DNA from 3 places in the Faecalibacterium prausnitzii genome. Region 1 is predicted to be linked to each of the others. Evidence: predicted binding sites of a transcription regulator. Region 1 holds the regulator's gene; each other region holds the start of a gene.
The links. Region 1 encodes Rex, which represses fermentation and respiration genes when NADH is low (regulators of the CRP and FNR family bind a similar motif). Its sites were predicted from a motif close to ATTGTTAANNNNTTAACAAT; they were not measured.

Region 1 (7,646 bases):
GACCCGGTCCAGCTCCCAGCGCACCAGCGGCTTTGCCGGGATGTTCTGGACGAGGTACTTCTCGCTCTGCTTCTGGACGATGATCTGGCCGCTGACGACATCCTGATTGTCCATCTGGATGCGGCAGGCTTTGGCGTAGGCGGTCTTATCGGACGCCACCTTTTTGAAGCCCGCGCACTCCACATATTTTTCGGGCAGGTGGTCGAAGTCGGTCAGGTAGCAGGTGCCGTCCACATCGGTGATGGAGCTTACCGGTTCACCGGCCGCCAGCCGCCTGGCAATGGCGACGGTCTGGTGTTCGCCCATGCCGAAGCTGATGATGTCTGCGCCGGAGTCCTCCGCGATGCTGGGCAGGACGGTGTCCAGCCAGTAATCGTAGTGGGCGAACCGCCGCAGCGAGGCTTCCAGACCGCCCAGGATCACGGGCAGGTCGGGGTAGGCCTGCTTTGCCAGCCTGGTATACACGGTGGCGCTGCGGTCCGGCCGGGCACCGCCCTTTCCGCCGGGGGAGTATTCGTCCTCGGCGCGGGGGATCTTGGCGACGGAGTAGTGGCTGACCATGCTGTCCACATTGCCGCCGCCGATGAAGAAGCCGTACTTCGGCTTCCCGAACCGCTTGAAGTCCTCGCAGTCGGTATAGCGGGGCTGTGCCAGTACGCCCACCTTGTAGCCCTCGGCTTCCAGCAGGCGGCTGATGATGGCAGTGCCAAAGCTGGGGTGGTCCACATAGGCGTCGCCGCCCACGACCACGAAGTCCAGCTGCTCCCATCCCCGCGCCTCCATGTCCGCGCGGCTGATGGGGAGAAATTCGGTGTAGATCGGGGAAGAGTTTTCCATAATGCTCCTTTTATTTTATCGTTCGTTCCGTTTCGCTTCTGGATCGCGGGTTTCCCGCTCCGGGGAGAACGGACACGTCAGTGTCTGCGCGGATCATTCATCCGGCTGGTTCATCTGCATTTCCAGCCACTGCTGGCGGCTGATGAGGACAGCGCGGGGCTTGGCACCCTCGTAGGGGCCGATGATGCCTTTTTGTTCCATCTCGTCCATGATGCGGGCGGCGCGGGCATAGCCAAGCTTGCACCGGCGCTGGAGCAGGCTGGTGGATGCCTGACCGGCATCAATGACCACCTCGACGGCCTGCTTGAGCATCGGGTCGCTGCCGGTCTCCTCGTCGGCATCGGCAGAGGACGCGCCTTTTTTGCCGTCCAGGATGGCGTGTTTTTCCATGGCCTCGATCATGGCCTCGTCGTACTGGACCGTCGCGCTCTGCTTGATGAAGTCCAGCACACGGCTGATCTCCTCATCCCGCACGAAGGTGCCCTGGATGCGGATGGGCTTGGGGGCACCGACCGGCATGAAGAGCATATCGCCCATGCCCAGCAGCTTTTCGGCACCGGCACCATCCAGGATGGTGCGGCTGTCCACCTGGCTGGACACCGCGAACGCGATGCGGCTGGGGATGTTGGCCTTGATCAGGCCGGTGATGACGTCCACGCTGGGGCGCTGGGTCGCGACGATGAGGTGCATACCGGCCGCACGGGCCTTCTGGGCGATGCGGCAGATGGAGTCCTCGACGTCCTTGCCCACGACCATCATCAGGTCGGCCAGCTCATCAATGATGATGGCGATGTAGGGCATCTTTTCCAGCATGGGGTCGGTGGCGGCCAGCTTGTTGAAGGACTTGATGTCGCGGACGTTGTTCTCCGCAAACAGGTGATACCGGCGCTCCATCTCCTGCACGGCGCTGCTCAGAGCGCCTGCCGCCTTTTTCGGCTCGGTGATGACCGGCATCAGCAGGTGAGGGATGCCGTTGTACTCGGCCAGCTCGACCACCTTGGGGTCGATGAGGATGAGCTTGACGTCCTCCGGGCTGGACCGGAACAGCAGGCTCATGATGATGCTGTTGACACAGACGGATTTGCCGCTGCCGGTGCTGCCTGCAATGAGCAGGTGGGGCATCTTGCACAGGTCGGCCACCTGGGCTACACCGGCGATGTCCTTGCCCAGTGCGATGCCGAGGGGCGAGGTCATCCGCAGGAAGGCCTGGCTCTCGAAGACACTGCGGATATAGACCGGCGTCTTTTTGTGGTTGGGCACCTCGATGCCCACGGCGGGCTTGCCGGGGATGGGGGCCTCCATGCGGACGTCAGCGACGGCCAGGTTCAGTGCGATGTCGTCTGCCAGCGAGGTGATGCGGCTGATCTTGACGCCCGCCATGGGCTGGACTTCATACCGCGTGACCGACGGGCCGCGGGAGATGTCCAGCACACGGGTGCGGACGCCGAAACTTTCCAGCGTGTCCACGAGCTTCTGCGCGTTGGCCTTCAGCTCGTCCTGTGCGTTGGGGTCGCTCTCCTCCGGGGCCTTTTCGAACAGGTCGATGCCGGGGTACTGGTACTGATAGCTCTCCTCAGGCTCCGGCTCCTCGGCCGGGGCGGTGGCTGCCTGCTGCTCGCCGACGGCGGGCTTTTCCATGGCAGCGGCTACCAGCGTGTTGATGTCTTTTTCCTCCACCGGCTCGCTGGTGATGCTGATCCAGCCGTCCTCGTCCGGGGCAGAGCGCATGGCCATCACGTTGTCGGCCATGACCCGCACCGGCACAGAGGGCTCGTCGGTGGTGGGCAGGGTCGGTGTCTGGAAAGCTCCGCTGCCGTCGAACGCAGGAGCTTCGGCGGGGCCTTCGTCCACCGGCTGGGCCGGGATGCCGGGCGTTACCACCGGGGCCGGTGCTTCGGGGGCCGCTGGGGCTTCCGGTTTTGCAAAGAAGTCCTCAGCCGCCGTCTCAATGGCATCGGGCACCACCGGCTTCACGATGGGCCGGGGCGCAGGCTTGTGGAGCGGGTCCTGCCCGAAGGTGCCGCCGGGCCCGACGATGAAGGGCTCGATGGGCTCACTGCCGCCCTCGACCACGGGGGTGCTGTCCGGCCCAAGGTCGATGTCAAACGAGGCGCGGGGATGGGGCGTGCCCACCTGCACCGGCGTAAAGGCCGGGGCCTCCTGCGGCTCTGCCGGGGCAGGCGCGGGGGAGGGGGCAGGTGCTTCGTAGCCGAGGGAGTCGTCCACCGGTTCGGGCACGGCTTCGCCCTCCAGCTCTTTGGTCACCTTGTGGCCCCAGCTGAAAATACCGGACAGCCAGCCCGGAGCCGCAAAGCCGTCTTCCTCGTCCTCTTCGCCGCAAAGGTCCGGCTCGTCTCCGTCTTCCAGCGCGGCCGCTTCCTCCTCGGCCTGGCGGGCGGCCTGCCGCTCGGCGCGGCGGGCTGCATTCTGCTCGTAGACGGCCACGCCCTTTTCGTGGGCGCTGCCGCCCAGTTCACATATCCACTGCCACAGTTCGGCAGGGGTGATATCAAAAATGTACAGGCTGGCACAGAGCGCCAGCACCACCATCACGAGATTTGCCGCCGGACGCCCGCAGAGCAGCAGCAGATTGCCGCCCAGCAGGGCACCGATGGCACCGCCGCCCAGCCAGGCATGGACGCCGTTCTGATAGCACTCCGCTACCATGCGGGCCGCCGGGATGTCGGCGGGGATCTCGGAAAAGACGATGACGGTGCCGCTGGCAAACACCAGCCCCAACATCAGCTTGAACATCTGGCCGATGAGGTCTTCGCCCCGTGTGTAGAGGATGGCCAGATAGCAGATCGCTGCGCCCAGCACGAAGCTGCCGCAGCCGAACAGGCCGAACAATACCTCGTGCAGGGCCTTCCAGACCGAGCTGCCTTCCACAAAGGCCAGCACGATGAGCAGCAGGCCCGCAAACAGGGTGCCCAGCCCTGCGGGCATCCGCTCCTGTGCCCGGCTCTTTCTCCGCGCAGGTGCGCGTCTTGCGGTCGTTTTTCGTTTTTTCTTTGCCATCTTTCGTTGCAACCCTGTCTCTTTCTCCCATAGTATTCGATTCTTTCATTTTATCACGACCTATGGAAAATAGCAACGAAAACCCGCTCAGCGTTCGATCTCCCGATACAGCCACGCCAGCGCATCCGAGATGCCGCCCAGCTCGTCGATGAGCTTTTCGCGCACGGCCCGGCGGCCGTCCAGCATGGTGCCCACATCCATGACCAGCTCGCCGGTGCGGAGCATCAGCTCGGTGTAGCGCTTTTCCGAGATGCCGCTGTGCGCCGCCACGAAGCCGGTGATCCGCTCCTGCATCTGTTCGAACCACCGCATCGTCTGCGGCACACCCAGGATCATCCCGGAGTGCCGCACCGGGTGGACGGTCATGGTGGCTGTGGGCACGATGAAGCTCCGCCGGGCGCTGACGGCCAGCGGGATGCCGATGGAGTGTCCGCCGCCCAGCACCACGGCGGCGCTGGGCTTGGAGATGCTGGCGATCAGCTCCGCCAGCGCCAGCCCGGCCTCTACATCGCCGCCCACGGTGTTCAGGATGACCAGCAGGCCCTCCACCGCCGGGTCCTCCTGCACGGCCACCAGCTGCGGGATGACATGCTCATATTTGGTGGTCTTCTGCCCCTGAGGCGCTTCCACATGGCCCTCGATCTGCCCCACCACGGTCAGGCAGTGGATGGCGTGGGGGCCTTTGGTGCGGTAGACGCTGCCCAGATCCTCGATCTGCTCTTTTTCCAGCCGCTGCTCTTCCACCGGGGTGTTTTTTTCGTTCTGCTCTGCCATAAGCCCCTCCTGCTCTGTTTTTTTTCAGGGTTCCCGGCGGGTCAAATGATTATGCGGCGGTTAAGATTTCTTAACTTTTGAAAAAATTGCTCCATTTTATTTGACATTCTCCACATCCGCTGTATACTTTAGATAATGAATAAGATTGACAAAGATGTATCATTATTGTGCAAAACTCTTTGAATCTGCCGGAGCGCCACGGTAGGCGCAGAGGACCGGCATCGAATGGATGAAAGGAGAACCACCTATGAACACCCCTGGTAAAGCATCTCTGCCGGTGATCAAACGCCTGCCCAAGTACTACCGCTTTCTGCGGACCTTGAAGAACGACGGCATCACCAGCATCTCTTCCCGCGAACTGGCCGCCCAGATGGGCACCACGGCCTCTCAGGTCCGGCAGGACTTCAACTGCATCGGCGATGTGAACGGCCGTCAGGGCATCGGCTACTCGGTCGAAAACCTGCTCTCTATTCTGGAGAATCTGTTGTTCGGCAACGGCGACCGCCTGTCCACCATCCTCATCGGCTGCGGCCGTCTGGGCAAGGCCGTCAGCCGGTTCATCACCACCGATACCAACGGCTACAAGCTCATTGCCGCCTTCGACAACTCGTCGGACGAAGTGGGCAGGGAGATCAACGGCATCCAGATCCTCCACATCGACCAGCTGGAGAGCTTCTGCGCCGAGCACAAGCCCGAAGTGGCGGTTCTCTGTGTGCCCCGCAGCGGTGCCGAAGAGCTGAGCGGCCGTCTGGTCAGCCTGGGCATCAAAGGCTTCTGGAACTTCTCCCACTACGACCTGTCCGTCCCGTATCCGGAAGTCGTGGTCGAGAACGTCCACCTGGGCGACAGCCTGATGAGCCTGGGCTACCGCCTGCGCAATCAGGACTGAGGTTCCGGTTTCGTCGTTGTTACTATATAGTATAATATGATAAAGCAACCTTCCCATCACAGCGAAGCCCGCTCGCTTCCCATCGTTTGGGCTTTGCTCATTCCGTAGAAAGCTGACCGGCTTGCCAATGGCTCTCCCTTTGGGAGAGCTGGCATCGCGCAGCGATGGCTGAGAGGGTTGCTTTTTATGAGGAGACCTTCATGGCAAAGCTATATTTCCGTTACGGCGCAATGAACAGCGGCAAGAGCACGGCCCTGATGCAGGTGGCGCACAACTACGAGGAGCAGGGGATGCAGGTGCTCATCCTGAAGCCGCAGGTGGACACCAAGGGCGGCGGTGAACTGGTCAGCCGCCTGGGGGTGCGGCGCAAAGCCGACCTGCTCATCCCGCCGGAGGCGGATATCTTCGAGGCCGTCCGCGCCGCCAGCCAGACCCAGAAGCTGGCCTGCGTCCTCTGCGACGAGAGCCAGTTCTTTACCCCGGCACAGGCTGAGCAGCTGTTCATGGTCACGGTAGACCTGAATATCCCGGTCATCTGCTACGGTCTGCGGTCGGACTTCTCGCTCAAGGGGTTCCCCGGCTCCACCCGCCTGCTGGAGCTGGCTCACACCATCGAGGAGATGAAGACCATCTGCACCTGCGGCCGCAAGGCCACCTGCAACTGCCGCAAAGTCAACGGTGAGTTCGTCTTTGAGGGCGAACAGGTCGCCATCGACCTGGAAAACGACGTGCAGTACGTCAGCATGTGCCCCCAATGCTACTTCCGCGAGCGCCGCGCCTTCTACGCCCGCCGGGCCGCGAAATAAAAAAGCGGAGCTTTTCCCGGAAGAAGCATTGCACTGCGTTCATTTTGCAGCCGTGTTCCCCAAAAAACCAGAAAAAATTTTTTCAGCGCTGCCCCGCCGGGCAGCGCTTTTTTCTGCCCGGAACAGACCGTCTCCGACAGGGTGATATATCAGTTGTATCCAACTTCGCGCGTTTATTGCACTATTGATATATCAGTTGGCAAATCTCTGGAATCGTCAACGATTTCACATTTTGTGTACAACAAAACCACGCGAATTTCCCGATGGGTTACAAAAATATTGCAATTTTAGGATGTTTCTCCGACTCCTTGCTCCAATTTCTATGCAATCTGTTGAAGTATACATGTTGCACAGTTTTTTCGCTCAAGTTTATTCATTTCGGCAAGGACGTCAAAACCGCGCCAAACACGAGCGCAATATTTGTTCGTTTTTTGCGCGCTTCTCTTCAATTTACATCTTTCTTTTTGCGGGATATTTTGTTATCATAATTGTATACAACGAGCCTTTTGCAGATAAGGCCGATGAGCAGATGTTTTCTATTTATTAGGAGGAGAACAAACAATGAGCAAGGCAATTTCTCGTCGCGATTTCCTGAAGGTCACCGGCGCTGTGGGCGCAGCTGGCCTGCTGGCTGCCTGTGGCGGCAGCTCCAACTCCACCGCAGCTTCCACCGCTTCTTCCGCAGCAGCAGCTTCCGTGGCTGGCCTGAGCAGCGATCCCGTCACCCTGACCATGAGCTGGTGGGGCGGCGAGTCTCGTCACAACGCTTACCAGGAGGCCCTGAAGGCTTTCTCTGCTGAGCACAGCAACGTCACCGTCAACCCCACCTTCGCTGCATGGTCCGGCTGGGAGGACACCATGTCCACCAAGTTTGCCGGCGGCGTGGCTGAGGATGTCTGCCAGATCAACTGGAACTGGCTGTACAACTACTCTGCAAACGGCCAGACCTTCATCGACCTGAACAGCGTCACCGATTACCTGGATATGTCCCAGTGGGATGACGCCAAGCTGGCAGCCTGCAACGTTGCCAATGCACAGCAGTGTGTGCCTGTCGCTATGACCGGCCGTATCTTCTTCTGGAACATGACCACCTTTAATAAGGCTGGCATCACCGAGGTCCCCAAGACTCTGGACGACCTGATGAACGCAGGCAAGGCATTCCAGGAGAAGCTGGGCGATGACTACTATCCTCTGCACCTGGGCGCATATGACCGTATGATCCTGATGGTCTTCTACCTTGAGTCCAAGTACGGCAAGGATTGGGCAGACCCCACCACCTCTACCCTGAACTACACCGCTGACGAGATTGCCGAGGGCATCGA
Region 2 (7,646 bases), 1.4 Mb from region 1:
CCTGTACAAAGACCAGGAAGACCTGCACAACAAGGTCATGGACGCGCTGCACGAAGTCGGCCTGCTGCCGGAGTTCGCTTCCCGCTTCCCGCACGAGTTCTCCGGCGGCCAGCGTCAGCGCATCGGCATCGCCCGTGCTCTGGTCATGCAGCCGGAGTTCATCGTGGCCGATGAGCCCATCTCGGCTCTGGACGTCTCCATCCGCGCACAGGTGCTGAACCTGCTGAACGAGATGAAGAAGAGCCGCGGCCTGACCTACCTGTTCATCGCACATGACCTGTCGGTCGTCCGGTTCATCTCGGACCGCATCGCCGTCATCAGCAAGGGCCGTATCGTGGAGCTGGCCGAGGCGGAAGAGCTGTTCCTCCATCCGCTGCACCCCTACACCAAAGCCCTGCTGAGCGCCGTTCCCATCCCCGACCCCGCTCTGGAGAAGAACAAGAAGCTGCTTGTTTATGATCCGTCCATCCACGATTACAGCGTGGAGAAGCCGGTCTGGGAAGAGATCGCCAACGGTCACTTCGTCTATGGCAACCAGCGCGAGCTGGAAGGCTACCGCAAGGAGTACGAAAGCCAGCTTTAAGCTGAACCGCTTTCCGGTATTTTAACACAAATGCCCCGCCGTTTGAGGGAGACCTCAGCGGCGGGGTTTTGTGCTGTTATCACCTTTCCTGGTAGGAGAGGCCTTTGCAGGCCGGGTAACCCCTGCTGGACGCGGAAAGTCGTTTTCTATCGAAAACAGAAATGCTCCGCTGTCGAGACCAGCGGCATCTATACGATGCTGTGGATCTCAACAGCGGAGCACTCTATTTTATGAGCTAGACGGAGAGGTTCTTACTCCACGATGATGCTCTTACCGGTCATCTCTGCGGGGACAGGCAGACCGATATAGGGCAGCATGGTGGGCGCAATGTCGGCCAGGCAGCCGCCCTCGCGCAGCTTCACATCGCCGCAGCCAATGGCCACAAAGGGCACCACATTGGTGGTGTGTGCGGTGAAGGGCGTGCCGTCGGGGTTCTTCATCTTCTCTGCATTGCCGTGATCGGCGGTCAGGAAGGCGCAGCCGCCCGCATCCAGCACAGCGGTGACAACTTCCTTGACGGCAGCGTCCACGGCCTCTACGGCCTTCACAGCGGCCTCAAAGACGCCGGTGTGGCCGACCATGTCGCAGTTGGCGAAGTTCAGGATGATGACATCATACTTGCCGCTCTCGATCCGCTGCTTGCACTCTGCAGCGACCTCCGGAGCGCTCATCTCCGGCTGCAGGTCGTAGGTGGCCACCTTCGGGCTGGGGATGACGCAGCGGTCCTCCCCCGCGTAGGGAGCCTCGACACCGCCGTTGAAGAAGAAGGTGACGTGTGCGTACTTCTCGGTCTCGGCGATGCGCAGCTGGGTCTTGCCGTTCTCGGACAGGTACTGGCCCAGAACGTTCTTCAGCTCCACGGGAGGATAGGCGACCTCGCAGTTGGGCATGGTAGCGTCATACTCGGCCATGCAGACGTAGTGGACCTGCTTGCGGCCGCCGCGGCGCTCAAAGCCGGTGAAGGCGTCGTCGCAGAAGATGCGGGTCATCTGGCGGGCACGGTCGGGGCGGAAGTTCATGAAGATGACGGTGTCGCCGTCCTGCACACGGCCGCCCTCGCAGGTGACACAGGGCAGAACGAACTCGTCGGTCTTGTCGTTGGCGTAGGATGCCTCGATCGCCTCTGCAGCGTTGGCATACCGCTCGCCCTCGCCGTAGACGAACGCCGCGTAGGCCTTCTCCTCACGGTCCCAGTTGTTGTCGCGGTCCATGGCGTAGTAACGGCCGGAGACGCTGGCGATCTTGCCGATGCCCAGCGCGTCGAGCTTGGCCTGCAGGTCGGCCAGGAAGCCCTTGCCGGAGTGCGGGTCGGTATCACGGCCGTCGGTGATGCAGTGGAGATAGACCTCCTTGGCACCCATGTGCTTGGCCATTTCCAGCACACCGAACCAGTGGTCAGCGTGGCTGTGGACGCCGCCGGTGCCGACCAGGCCCATCAGGTGGATGGCCTTCCCTGCGTCGATGGCAGCTTTCATGTTCTTGACGAGGACCGGGTTCTTGAGCATCTCGCCGTCCTGGATGGACTTGGTGATGAGGGTCAGCTGCTGATAAACGATGCGGCCTGCGCCCATGTTGGTGTGGCCGACCTCAGAGTTGCCCATCTGGCCGTCGGGCAGGCCGACTGCCATGCCGGAAGCGTCGATGGTGGTCATGGGGTACTTTGCCATCAGAGAGTCGATAAACGGCTTGTTTGCGGCAGCCACAGCGTTGCCATAGGTCTCGTTGGGGGTCCAGCCAAAGCCGTCCATGATGCAGAGCATTACGGGTTTCTTGGACATAAATGGTATCTCCTTTGATTTTGAACTAAAAAGCGCCCGGCTTCAGCGCTTGCAAACGGCGCGGCCGGGCGCTGGGGTGATTTGCAAAAGGCAGTGTGCGATGCGGGGAAGCTCTCTTTCTCAGCCCTTGGTCGCAGCGTTGACGATGACTGCAAAATCCGGAGCCTTCAGGGATGCGCCGCCGATCAGGCCGCCATCGACGTCCTTCTTGCTCAGCAGCTCTTCGCAATTCTTTGCGTTCATGCTGCCGCCATACTGCACAGTGGTCGCCTCGGCCACGGCCTCGCCGTAGACCTCGCCGATGACCTTGCGGATCTGGCCGCAGACTTCCTCTGCCTGGTCTGCCGTAGCGGTCTTGCCGGTGCCGATGGCCCAGATGGGCTCATACGCGATGACGACGTTGGCCATCTGCTCTGCGGTGACATCGCGCAGAGCGATCTTGGTCTGCATCCGGACCAGCTCCTCGGTCACGCCCTCTTCGCGCTGCTCCAGGCTCTCGCCCACGCAGATGATGACCTTCAGGCCCGCGTTCAGCGCAGCCAGAGCGCGCTTGTTGACGGTCTGATCGGTCTCTGCGAAGTACTGGCGGCGCTCGGAGTGGCCGACGATGACGTACTCCACGCCCAGATCCACCAGCATCTCTGCGCTGATCTCACCGGTGAACGCACCGGACTTCTCGAAGTGGACGTTCTCAGCACCGACATGGATGTTGGTGCCCTTGGTCTTTTCCACAGCCGTCACCAGATCGGTGAACGGAGTGCAGATGACGACCTCGCAGGAAGCATCCTTGACGGCAGGGATCAGCTCGTCCACCAGCTTGGCTGCTTCCGAAGCGGTCTTGTTCATCTTCCAGTTGCCTGCAATGATTGCCTTACGCTTTGCCTTATCCATGATCTCTATCTCCTTCTATTTACCTACGTACCAAAAAAGGTGCGGCGGCGCCATGCCGCCGCACCTCGATCCTGCTGTTGCGAGCGCGAATTATGCGTTCTGGATGACAGCGATGCCGGGCAGCTCCTTGCCCTCCAGATACTCCAGAGAAGCGCCGCCGCCGGTGGAGATGTGGGTCATCTTATCGCCCAGACCCATCTGCTGGACTGCTGCTGCGCTGTCGCCGCCGCCGATGACGGTGGTAGCGCCGCTCTCAGCCATAGCCTGTGCCACAGCCAGGGTGCCTGCTGCCAGAGTCGGGTTCTCGAAGACGCCCATGGGGCCGTTCCAGACAACGGTCTTGGAAGCCTTGACGGCCTCAGCAAACAGCTTGGTGCTCTCCGGGCCGATGTCGCAGCCTTCCATATCGGCAGGCATTGCGGTCACGGGCACAACGGTGGTCTCGACGGGTGCGTCGATGGGATCGGGGAAGTCCTTGATGCAGACGGCATCGACGGGCAGGAGCAGCTTGACGCCCTTCTCCTGAGCCTTTGCCATCATCTCCTTGCAGTAGTCCAGCTTGGAGTCATCGCACAGGCTCTTGCCGACTTCGTAGCCCTGTGCCTTGACGAAGGTATAAGCCATGCCGCCGCCGATGATCAGGGTATCGACCTTCTCCAGCAGGTTGGAGATGACGTTCAGCTTATCGGCGACCTTTGCGCCGCCCAGGATGGCGGTGAAGGGACGCTCCGGGTCGTTGACGGCATTGCCCAAGTACTTGATCTCCTTCTCCATCAGGTAACCGACAGCGGTATCCTTGACGTAGTCGGTGACACCAGCGGTGGAGCAGTGTGCGCGATGGCAGCTGCCGAAAGCGTCATCCACGTATGCGTCCGCCAGAGAAGCCAGCTCCTCGGAGAACTCCGGCATGTTCTTGGTCTCTTCCTTGCGGAAACGGGTGTTCTGGAGCAGGACAACGTCGCCGTTGTTCATGGCAGCCACAGCAGCCTTTGCGTTCTCGCCCACGACGTTGTCGTCGTCTGCGAACACAACGGTCTTGCCCAGCTTTGCGCTCAGGGCAGCTGCAACGGGAGCCAGGCTGAACTTTGCCTCAGGGCCGTTCTTGGGCTTGCCCAGGTGGCTGCACAGGATGACCTTTGCGCCATCATTGAGCAGCTTCTGGATGGTGGGCAGAGCTGCGTTGATGCGGTTCTCGTTGGTGATGACGCCGTCCTTCATCGGGACGTTGAAGTCGCAGCGGACCAGAACCTTCTTGCCGCAGTAATTCTCGTCGTCGATCGTCTTCTTACCTAAACCCATGGTAATAAACTCCTCTCAAATTCTTTTCATCGGAATCGAATTTCACTCGTTATCGGGGCTTGCCTCCCCGTACACTTCTATTATAAACAAAAACTGTGTGGTTTGCAAGGACAGGCAATAGATAATTTATTAACAAACTTTCCCCGTATCCCGGTGGAAATGTGTCTATTTTGACTGAAAGGCGGAGCAACTCCCCTTTTTCATGAAAAAAAGAACCTCTGAAAAGCATTTTTTCCAAAGGTTCCCTTCTCTTATTTGAGATCCAGTTCCGGCGGCAGGTCGATCTCATCTGAGACATACTTGCCATTCTTCTTCCGTTGACGCACACACTCGGTGAGCAGATACTCGATCTGTCCGTTCACCGAGCGGAAATCATCTTCAGCCCACGCGGCAAGGGCTTCGTAGAGCTTCGCGTTCAGGCGGAGCGGGATCTGCTTTTTGGGTTCTGCTGCCATCAGTAGAGGCTGCCGCTGTTCACAATGGGCTGAGCGTCACGGTTGCCGCAGAGCACGACCAGCAGGTTGGAGACCATTGCTGCCTTGCGCTCATCGTCGAGCTCGACCACCTTGTTTTCATTCAGGCGTTCCAGTGCCATTTCCACCATGCCGACGGCACCGTCCACGATCATCTTACGGGCGTCGATGATGGCGCTGGCCTGCTGGCGCTGCAGCATGACGGCTGCGATTTCCGGCGCGTAAGCCAGATAGGTGATGCGAGCTTCGATGATCTCGATGCCGGCCTCGGTCACATTTTTCTGGATCTCGTCCTGGATGCGCTTGGCCACGACCTCGGACGAACCGCGCAGGCTGCCTTCGTCGGCGATACCGTCACCGGTGGTGTCCACATTGGGGGCCACATCATAGGGGTAGACCCGCACGACGTTGCGCAGGGCGCTGTCGCACTGAAGGGACAGGTACTCTTTGTAGTTGTCCACGTTGAAGACGGCTTTCGCGGTATCGGTCACGCGCCAGATGACGGCAATGCCGATCTCCACCGGGTTGCCCAGGCAATCGTTGATCTTCTGGCGGGAGTTGTTCAGGGTCATGATCTTGAGGGAGATCTTTTTGCCATCCTGCTCCCGGCTCGCCTGCACAACGGGCATCTTCTGGACATCGCCGCTCTGGCTCAGCACTGTGCCTGCGGCGGGGTTGACGGAGGTGCAGAAGGGATTCACCCAATAGAAGCCCTCCCCTTTCAGGGTGCCGATGTAATCACCGAAGAGGGTCAGCACCAATGCTTCCTCCGGCTTCAGCACCTTCAGGCCGCAGAGCAGGAAAATGCCGACGATGCCATAGACGATGCTCAGCACCAACAAAATCACGCCCGGCACGTTATGTTCTGTCGTGAGCAGTATCCCACCCAGCACGAACACGATGATGGCCGCAACATAGCCGAGCAAGGTCAGCAGCAGCATCGTCATTCCGTTCTTCTTCGTTTGCAAGATCTTCTCTTCCATGTAAGATCCCTCCTTATCGGGTCTGGAAGTGTTTCTATCTGATATCAAAATCATATCATGTTGTATTTCATCTGTCAAGAGGAAACAACAAAAAAGGCACCCTCGCCTTTCGACGAGAGTGCCTTCATTTCAAGAATCGAAATTCAAGAAAGAACGTTCAGGGGGATCAAATTACTTGATCTCGACCTTAGCGCCAGCCTCTTCCAGCTTCTTCTTGATGTCCTCAGCCTCAGCCTTGGAAGCCTTCTCCTTGACAGCCTTGGGAGCGCCGTCAACGATAGCCTTAGCCTCCTTCAGGCCCAGACCGGTGATCTCCTTGACCAGCTTGATGACCTGCATCTTGGTAGCGCCAGCCTCAGCCAGGATGACGTCGAACTCGGTCTTCTCTTCCTCAGCGGCAGCAGCAGCGCCAGCAGCAGCGGGAGCAGCAGCAGCAACAGCGGAAACACCGAACTCTTCGCAGTAAGCGTCGATCAGTTCCTTCAGCTCCAGGACGGACAGCTCCTTGACGGAGTCGATGATGGCAGTAATCTTCTCAGAAGCCATGGTAATAACCCTCCAATATAAATGGTTTTGTGTTTGTTGATTTCAGATCGTTAAGCAGCAGTCACGCAGCAATTAAGCAGCGGGCTCTTCCTGCTTGTCGGCATAAGCCTGCATTGCAACAGCCAGACCAGACAGAGTGCTGGTGAGGGCGCCTGCAAACATGGACAGCATGCCTTCGCGGTTGGGCAGCTTTGCGATGGCGTTGGTCTCGGCAGCGTCCATGACCTTGCCTTCCATGAAGCCAGCCTTGACGACGAACTTCTTGGACTTATCGCCATCCTGATACTTGCACAGGATGCGGGCAGCGGACATGGGATCTTCCTCGTGAGCAAAAGCGATAGCGGTATCGCCCTTGAACTGCTCAGCCAGGCCCTCCAGAGAGGTACCCTTAACAGCCAGACGCAGCATGGTGTTCTTCACGACCATATAATCGACGCCTGCCTCACGCAGCTCCTTACGGAGCTTGGTGTCGTTCTCGACGTTAATGCCGCCGTAAGCGACGACGCAGCCGGAAACCGCACTCTCAAACTTTGCCTTCAGATCAGCGACATAAGCCTGCTTCTCAGAAAGAATCTTTGCACTGGGCATTCGGTTTCACCTCGTTTCAAAAACTTGTATCGAACACTGAAACTCAGAGATCAAAAAAGCCTCTTTCCCGCACTGTGTCCGAGAAAGAGGCATAAAACAACATTATGCGCGTTTCTCGGCAGGCGGCTTAGCCTTACGCTGGGTTCCAGCACCTGCTGTCTCAAAAACAGCATGATTATTTTACCGCAAACGCGCGGTGTTGTCAAGTGCTTTTTTGAAGATTTTTTATTTTCCTCTCTTTGGCTCCCATAATAGGGAAGCTGGCTGCGCCAAAGCGCAGACTGAGAGGTTTTATTTCTTCAAATTAGACACCGTACTTCAGGGTGTTGAGACGGATGCCAGGGCCCATGGTGGTGGCGATGGTAGCGCTCTTGAAATAAGTGCCCTTTGCAGCAGCAGGCTTTGCCTTTGCAATGGCGCTCATGACGGTATCCAGGTTGGTGTACAGCTTCTCTGCACCGAAGGAAGCCTTGCCCACGGGGACATGGATGATGTTCTGCTTGTC
Region 3 (7,646 bases), 1.2 Mb from region 1:
CCAGCTGGACCCCAATGTGGCCCGCACCACAGCTCTGAACCTGGGCTATGAGGCCTTCTTCCGTGGCACCAAGACCATCCGCGAGAACCGCGTCAAGTACCAGTGCAACATCCCCTGGCTGATCCTGTTCGACCCCACCTCCGCCTGCAACATGCACTGCGTGGGCTGCTGGGCCGGCGAGTACGGCCACAAGAACAACCTGAGCTTTGACGATATGGACAAGATCGTCTCTCAGGGCAAGGAGCTGGGCGTGTACCTCTACATGCTCACCGGGGGCGAGCCGCTGGTCCGCAAGGCCGACATCCTGAAGCTGGCCGAAAAGCACAACGATGTGCAGTTTGCCATCTACACCAACTCCACCCTGATCGACGACGCCTTCTGCAAGGAGGTCGTCCGCCTGGGCAACATCGCCTTCATGCTGTCCATCGAGGGCACCCCGGAGACCAACGATGCCCGCCGCGGCAGCGGCCACTACGCTGCCGTCATGCACGCCATGAACCTGCTCAAGCAGTACGGCATCCTGTTCGGTACCTCCATCTGCTACACCAGCGCCAACATCGAGGCCGTCACCAGCGATGACTTCATGCGCTTCCTGTGCGACAAGGGTGCGCACTTCGGCTTCTATTTCCACTACATGCCCGTCGGCAACGAGGCAGCCCCCGAACTGATGCCCACCCCGGAGCAGCGCAAGTACATGATCGACCGCATCCGCTATCTGCGCAGCGAGGCTTGCGACATCCCGTTCTACCCGATGGACTTCCAGAATGACGGCGAGTTCGTCGGAGGCTGCATTGCGGGCGGCCGCAACTACTTCCACATCAACTCGGCCGGTGATGCGGAACCCTGCGTCTTCATCCACTATTCCAATGCCAACATCCACGACAGCAGCATTCTGGAGATTCTTCAGAGCCCGCTGTTCATGGCATACCACAACGGCCAGCCCTTCAACAAGAACCATCTGCGTCCCTGCCCCATGCTGGAGAACCCCGAACTGCTGCGGAAGATGGTCCACGAGACCGGTGCCCACAGCACCGACCTCCAGAGCCCGGAGACGGTGGACCACCTGTGCGATAAGTGCAAGGCCTACGCTGACAACTGGCAGCCCATGGCCGACGAGATCTGGTCTCACACCAAGATCCGCGAGAGCCGCTATGAGAATTATAAGGACTGGAAGCCCGGCCAGCAGTAAGCACACAGAAGCGCTGGGTCTGCATCGAGTGCAGCCGTCCTGAACCAAAACCTCCCGCTTTCCGGAGCGCTGCAACAGCGCCGGGAAGCGGGAGGTTTTTTGCGCGATAAAATGGCCCCATCTCCCGCAGGAGACAGGGCCGGGACATTCGATATAGATGACGGAACTTATTCGTCGTCGGGGTCGCCGAAGTTGTCGTGGTAGGTCGTGACCAGTTCCATCTCCTCATTGCGGCGCAGGCCGTGGAAGACGAATTTCTTGAGCACATCGTAGATGACCGCGAAGAGCGGCACACCGATGATCATGCCCACAAAACCCCACAGGCCGCCGAACAGCAGGATGGCGAACAGCACCCAGAAGCTGGAAAGGCCGGTGGTGTTGCCCAGGATCTTCGGCCCGATGATGTTGCCGTCCACCTGCTGCAAAACCAGAACGAACAGGACGAACCAGAGCGCCTTGATGGGGTTCTGGATGAGGATGAGCAAGGTGGCCGGGATGGCACCGATGAAAGGCCCGAAGAAGGGGATGACGTTGGTCACACCGATGATGACCGAGACCAGCAGCGCACTGGGAAACTTGAAGATGAGGCAGGCGATGTAGCACAGCACCCCGATGATGGCGGAATCCAAAATCTTACCGTTGATGAAGCCGCCGAACATCCGGTCAGCGTAACGGATCTCCTCCATGATGAGGTTGGCCCAACGGGGCTTGACCAGACTATAAAGGATGAGCTTGCCCTGCTGCCCGAATTTCTTCCGGCTGGCCAGCAGATACACCGAAACGATGAGGCCGATGACGATGTTCTTCAGGAAGGTCACGAAGCTCATCACGCCCAGCGCTGCACCGCTCAGGAGGCTCTGCATGGAGGGGACCAGCTTCGTCCGGACGAGGTTGTCCAGCGTGTCCTGCAGGTTGTCATAGGACGTCTCGATGAAATCCAGCAGCTTCTGGTTGCTGGCGATGATCTCCTGATGGGAAGCCCAGTCCACGAAGTCGTTCAGGTTGTTCCGCGCCGTGTAGTACAGCGTCGTCACGCTGGTGATGAGCTGCGGCACGATCATCATGATCAGCGCATACACCACCAGGATGCCGAACAGCAGCGAGATGGTGACCGCCAGCATGTTGGCCGCAGTTCCCATCTTTTCGGGCAAAAGGCGGCGGAGAAAATTCTCCACGCAGTTGCACACCGGCTTGAGCAGATAGGCGATGACCGCGCCGTAGATGAACGGCATCAGGATTCCCGTCAGCTTCGAGATCGCATCCCCGAAGCCCTGAAAGCGGTAGATCAGGAAGAAGAACAGGATGCTCAATGATATGGCACCGAATCCCGCGAGCATCCCATACAGGTAAGGTTTGATGTGTGGCTTTTTGTCCATCATGTTTCCGTAGACTCCATTCCTGCCGCGGGCAGCAGGAACGCCCGCAGCATTGTTTAGCGCTTGTTGCTCCTGCGCCAGATGTGCAGTTTTTCAGCTTCGGCGATCAGTTCATCCCGGAAATCGGGGTGTGCAACACTGATCAAGGCTTCGGCCTTTTCCCAGCTGGTCAGGCCCTTCAGGTTCACACAGCCGTACTCGGTGCACAGATAGTGGATATTGGCACGGGTATCGGTGATGATGCTGCCGGTCTCCAGCGTGGGGCGGATGCGGCTCTCGACTTTGCCGGTCTTCTTATTCATAAAGGTAGAGGACAGGCAGATGAAGCTCTTGCCGCCGTTGGAAAGGTATGCGCCCAGAACGAAGTCCAGCTGACCGCCTGCACCGGAGATGTGCTTGACACCGGCACTCTCGGCGTTGACCTGACCGAACAGGTCGATATCGACAGCATTGTTGATGGAGATGAAGTTGTCGATGGCCGAAATGCTGCGGATGTCGTTGGTGTACTCCACGGGGGCTGCCATGCACTCCGGGTTGTTGTCGAGGTAATCGTACATCTTCTGGGTGCCGGCACCGAAGGCGTAGACCTGACGGCCCTTGTCCAGATTCTTGTGGCGGCCGGTGATCTTGCCGGCTTTGGCGATGTCCACAAAGGCATCGACGTACATTTCAGTATGGACGCCCAGATCCTTCAGGTCGCTCTGCGCGATCAGGTTGCCGATGGCGTTGGGCATTCCGCCGATGCCCAGCTGCAGGCAGGCACCGTTCGGGATCTGCGGGACGATGAGGTTCGCCACGGCGAGGTCCACCTCAGTGGCCGCACCGGGGGCAGCCATCTGACCCATCGGCGGGTTGGTGCCCTCCACGACACCGGCCACCTGGGAGATGTGCACCCAGTTCTCGGTGCCACCCAGGCAGCGGGGCATGTTGGTGTTGACCTCGACGATGATCTTTTTGGCCTTTTCGCAGACGGCACCCAGATGAGAAGCACAGGGGCCGAAATTGAAGTAGCCATGCTCGTCCATGGGCGTGACCTGGAACACTGCCACATCCACGGGGTCCTTGCTGTCGCGGTAGTAACGGGGCAGCTCCGAATAACGGATGGGGGAGTAGAAGGAGAAGCCCTGCGCAATGGCCTTGCGCTCAATGCCGCCCATGTGCCAGCTGTTCCAGGTCATGTGGGCAGCCGGGTCGTCGATCTGGAAGATCTCCGGCACCCACATCAGGATGCCGCCGCGGAAATTGACGTTCTCCAGCTCCGGCAGACGCTTTGCAATGGCAGCATCGACTGCCACCGGGGTGTTCACAGCCCAGCCGTAGTCCACCCAATCGCCGCTCTTGACCAAAGCAGCGGCCTGATCGGCAGTCATCTTTTTCTGCGCATACAGTTCCGTATAATCCATTATAAACCATCCTCTCCTATAATAACATAAAGGAATTGTAAATTCTTACAACCCGATAACTTAGTTATAACATTAACAAAGGAAGGAATCAATACTTTCGGAGCAAATCGGGGCAAAAAAGTGGCTGGATGGCAATATGACTAAAATTCTTAGCGATTCAACTGGATTCTTTGGTCTGATAGAAACAAAATTTTTTGAAAAAAGACTTGATAAAATTTTGACGATGTGGTTTACTTATAGCGTAGCAGGGCGGTGTGGAGCAGTGCGTCATGAATCGTTAAAAAAATAGCGATGAGACGCGGCGCCGCAAACAACGTCTTGCAACCCGAACTGGAAAGTGCTATCATGGCAGGACCGAGCGCGCTTTTCATACCAGCGCGCATCAAGGAGGACACGATGGCAACAGCAGTTTATCCCGGATCGTTCGATCCGGTCACCAAAGGGCACCTGGACATCATCAAGCGTGCCGCAAAGATCAACGATCACCTGATCGTCGCCGTGCTCATCAACAGCGCCAAGCACCCTCTGTTCACCGTAGAAGAGCGGGTGGCCCTGCTGCAGGAGTGCTGCAAGGACATCCCGAACGTCACGGTGGAGAGCTTTGACGGCCTGACCGTGGAGTTTGCCAAAAAGCGCCGCGCTTCGGTCATGGTGCGGGGTCTGCGGGCGGTCACGGATTTCGAAAACGAGATCCAGCTGGCGCAGACGAACCATGCACTGATGCCCGGCATTGAGACGATGTTCCTGGCGACCAGCATCAAATGGAGCTACCTTTCCTCGACGATCGTGAAAGAGGCTGCCCGCTACGGCAGCAATATCTCCAAGTTCGTCACGCCCAATGTGGAAGCCGCCGTCGAACAGAAGATGGCCGCGCTCCGGGCGAAAGGGGAGCAGCCCTGAATCCGTTTCTTATGTGCAAACGCCGCTGGCGTTTCTATAAAATTGGTTCCTAAAACCCACCAATATACACACAAATCAGGAGGCTATTAACATGAAGAAAGTTGTTATCGCATCTGCATGCCGTACCGCCATCGGTAAGTTCGGCGGCACTCTTGCCAACGTCCCCGCTGCTGAGCTGGGCTCCATCGTCATCAAGGAGGCACTGGAGCGCGCACACGTCGCACCGGAGCAGGTCGATCATGTTTACATGGGCTGCGTCATTCAGGCTGGTCTGGGCCAGAACGTCGCGCGTCAGGCTTCCCTGAAGGCAGGCCTGCCCATCGAGACCCCCGCTGTCACCGTCAACGTGGTCTGCGGCTCCGGTCTGAACTGCGTCAACATGGCTGCGCAGATGATCGAGGCTGGCGATGCCGACATCGTCGTTGCAGGCGGCATGGAGAACATGGACATGGCTCCCTTCGCTATGATGAAGGGCCGCTACGGCTACCGCATGGGCGCTCCCATGGGCAAGAGCGAGCTGGTCGATACCATGGTCAACGATGCTCTGTGGGATGCCACCGGCTTCAACAAGCACATGGGCATGACCGCTGAGAACGTCTGCACCAACGAGACCTATCAGAAGAAGTACGGCTACAACCCCATCACCCGCGAGCAGCTGGATGAGTTCTCTTACAACAGCCAGGTCAAGGCAGACAAGGCCATCAAGGACGGCGCCTTCAAGGACGAGATCGTTCCCGTTGTCATCAAGGGCAAGAAGGGCGACACCGTGTTCGATACCGATGAAGGCCCCCGTCTGACCCCGATCGAGAAGCTGGGCACCCTGAAGCCCGCCTTCACCAAGGACGGCATCGTGACCGCCGGCAACTCTTCCGCCATCAACGACGGCGCTGCTGCTCTGGTCGTGATGAGCGAGGAGAAGGCCAAGGAGCTGGGCGTCACCCCGCTGGCAACCTGGGTCGCTGGTGCTCTGGCTGGTGTTGAGCCCGAAGTCATGGGTCTGGGCCCCATCGCTGCAACCAAGAAGGTCATGACAAAGACCGGCCTGTCCGTTGCCGATATGGACCTGATCGAGGCAAACGAGGCCTTCGCAGCACAGTCTGTGGCCGTCAGCCAGGCTCTGAACTTTGATATGAACAAGGTCAACGTCAACGGCGGCGCAATCGCTCTGGGCCACCCGGTCGGCGCTTCCGGCGCTCGTATCCTGGTCACCCTGCTGTATGCAATGAAGCACCGTGGTGCCCACAAGGGTCTGGCTACCCTGTGCATCGGCGGCGGCATGGGCTGCGCTACCATCGTCGAAATGGACTAAACGCTGGAGGCACTCCAGATATCAGGATCGCCCGCGCAGGCGGACTTCTCCTGCGCGGGGCTGTTCTGAAACGAAGAATAAGACTTTGAATGGAGGTCTTCACAATGGCATTTGTTAAAACCGAAGTGCAGGGTGCTGTCGAGATCATCACCATCGACCGCCCCAAGGCACTGAACGCACTGAACCCTGAAGTTCTGGCAGACCTGAAGGCAGCGTTTGAGGCTGTCGATCAGGACGCCATCCGCTGCATCGTTCTGACCGGCGAAGGCGACAAGAGCTTCGTGGCCGGTGCAGACATCGGTTCCATGAGCACCATGACCAAGGCAGAGGGCGAGGCCTTCGGCAAGCTGGGCAATGATGTTTTCCTGATGATCGAGCATTTCCCCATCCCTGTGATTGCAGCCGTCAACGGCTTCGCACTGGGCGGCGGCAATGAGCTGGCCATGAGCTGCGACATCCGCATCTGTTCGGACAACGCCGTCTTCGGCCAGCCGGAAGTCGGTCTGGGCATCACGCCGGGCTTCGGCGGCACCCAGCGTCTGGCACGTCTCGTCGGCATGGGCATGGCAAAGCAGCTGGTCTATTCGGCCCTGAACATCAAGGCCGATGAGGCTTACCGCATCGGTCTGGTCAATGCCGTGTATCCCCAGGCTGAGCTGATGGAGAACGTCCTGAAGCTGGCCAACAAGATCGCAAAGAACGCCCCCATTGCAGTGCGCAACTGCAAGAAGGCCATCGACGACGGCATCAGCCTGCCCATTGAGAAGGCGGTCGAGGTCGAGGAAAAGCTGTTCGGCGACTGCTTCGAGACCCACGACCAGAAGGAAGGCATGGCTTGCTTCCTGTCCCGTGAGAAACCGAAGCCCAAGGCTGTTTTCACTAACAACTGAGAAGTACATTTGAATTTGTAATCTGAACCCTTCTGCATCCTGGTTCCTACCGGAGAGGGAACCGGGGAGCAGGGGGATATGAATAAAGGAGAGATATCCTATGAAGATCGGTGTTATTGGCGCTGGCACGATGGGCCAGGGCATTGCAAAGGCATTCGCTCAGGTCGAGGGCAACAGCGTTGCTCTGTGCGACATCAAGCAGGAGTGGGCCGAGAAGGGCCTGGCAAAGATCAAGGCTGGCTATGACAAGCTGGTCGCAAAGGGCAAGATCCCCCAGGAGAAGGCGGACGCGATCGTCGCCGCTATCACGCCGGGCCTGAAGGAAGACCTGTGTGCAGACTGCGACCTGGTCGTCGAGGCTGCATTCGAGGACATGAAGGTCAAGCAGACCACCTTTGGTGAGCTGGACAAGATCTGCAAGCCGGAGTGCATCTTTGCTTCCAACACTTCTTCTCTGTCCATCACCGAGATCGGCAAGGGCCTGAGCCGCCCGCTGGTCGGCATGCACTTCTTCAACCCCGCCGACCGCATGAAGCTGATCGAGGTCATCGCAGGCTGCAACACTCCTGCTGAGACCGT

Region 2: a site for Rex is predicted at 4,669-4,688, ahead of I5P96_RS10005 (phosphoglycerate kinase). Genes of this name have one in related genera too.
Region 3: a site for Rex is predicted at 4,174-4,193, ahead of coaD (pantetheine-phosphate adenylyltransferase). Genes of this name have one in related genera too.

The regions. Positions count from the first base shown of each region.
Region 1 covers NZ_CP065377.1:483,582-491,227, forward strand. Annotated here, with positions in the region: gene I5P96_RS02420 (YgiQ family radical SAM protein) at 1-837, opposite strand, end outside; gene I5P96_RS02425 (DNA translocase FtsK) at 931-3,855, opposite strand; gene I5P96_RS02430 (ClpP family protease) at 3,943-4,629, opposite strand; gene I5P96_RS02435 (redox-sensing transcriptional repressor Rex) at 4,877-5,518, shown strand; gene I5P96_RS02440 (thymidine kinase) at 5,719-6,324, shown strand; gene I5P96_RS02445 (ABC transporter substrate-binding protein) at 6,886-7,646, shown strand, end outside.
Region 2 covers NZ_CP065377.1:2,027,992-2,035,637, forward strand. Annotated here, with positions in the region: gene I5P96_RS09990 (ATP-binding cassette domain-containing protein) at 1-583, shown strand, start outside; gene gpmI (2,3-bisphosphoglycerate-independent phosphoglycerate mutase) at 835-2,361, opposite strand; gene tpiA (triose-phosphate isomerase) at 2,482-3,252, opposite strand; gene I5P96_RS10005 (phosphoglycerate kinase) at 3,343-4,551, opposite strand; gene I5P96_RS10010 (PTS ascorbate transporter subunit IIC) at 4,803-5,006, opposite strand; gene I5P96_RS10015 (SPFH domain-containing protein) at 5,006-6,007, opposite strand; gene rplL (50S ribosomal protein L7/L12) at 6,179-6,553, opposite strand; gene rplJ (50S ribosomal protein L10) at 6,626-7,141, opposite strand; ribosomal protein L10 leader region at 7,185-7,324, opposite strand; gene rplA (50S ribosomal protein L1) at 7,446-7,646, opposite strand, start outside.
Region 3 covers NZ_CP065377.1:1,660,390-1,668,035, reverse strand. Annotated here, with positions in the region: gene I5P96_RS08425 (radical SAM protein) at 1-1,189, shown strand, start outside; gene I5P96_RS08420 (AI-2E family transporter) at 1,357-2,568, opposite strand; gene I5P96_RS08415 (butyryl-CoA:acetate CoA-transferase) at 2,622-3,968, opposite strand; gene coaD (pantetheine-phosphate adenylyltransferase) at 4,365-4,868, shown strand; gene I5P96_RS08405 (acetyl-CoA C-acetyltransferase) at 4,960-6,177, shown strand; gene I5P96_RS08400 (enoyl-CoA hydratase-related protein) at 6,282-7,067, shown strand; gene I5P96_RS08395 (3-hydroxyacyl-CoA dehydrogenase family protein) at 7,168-7,646, shown strand, end outside.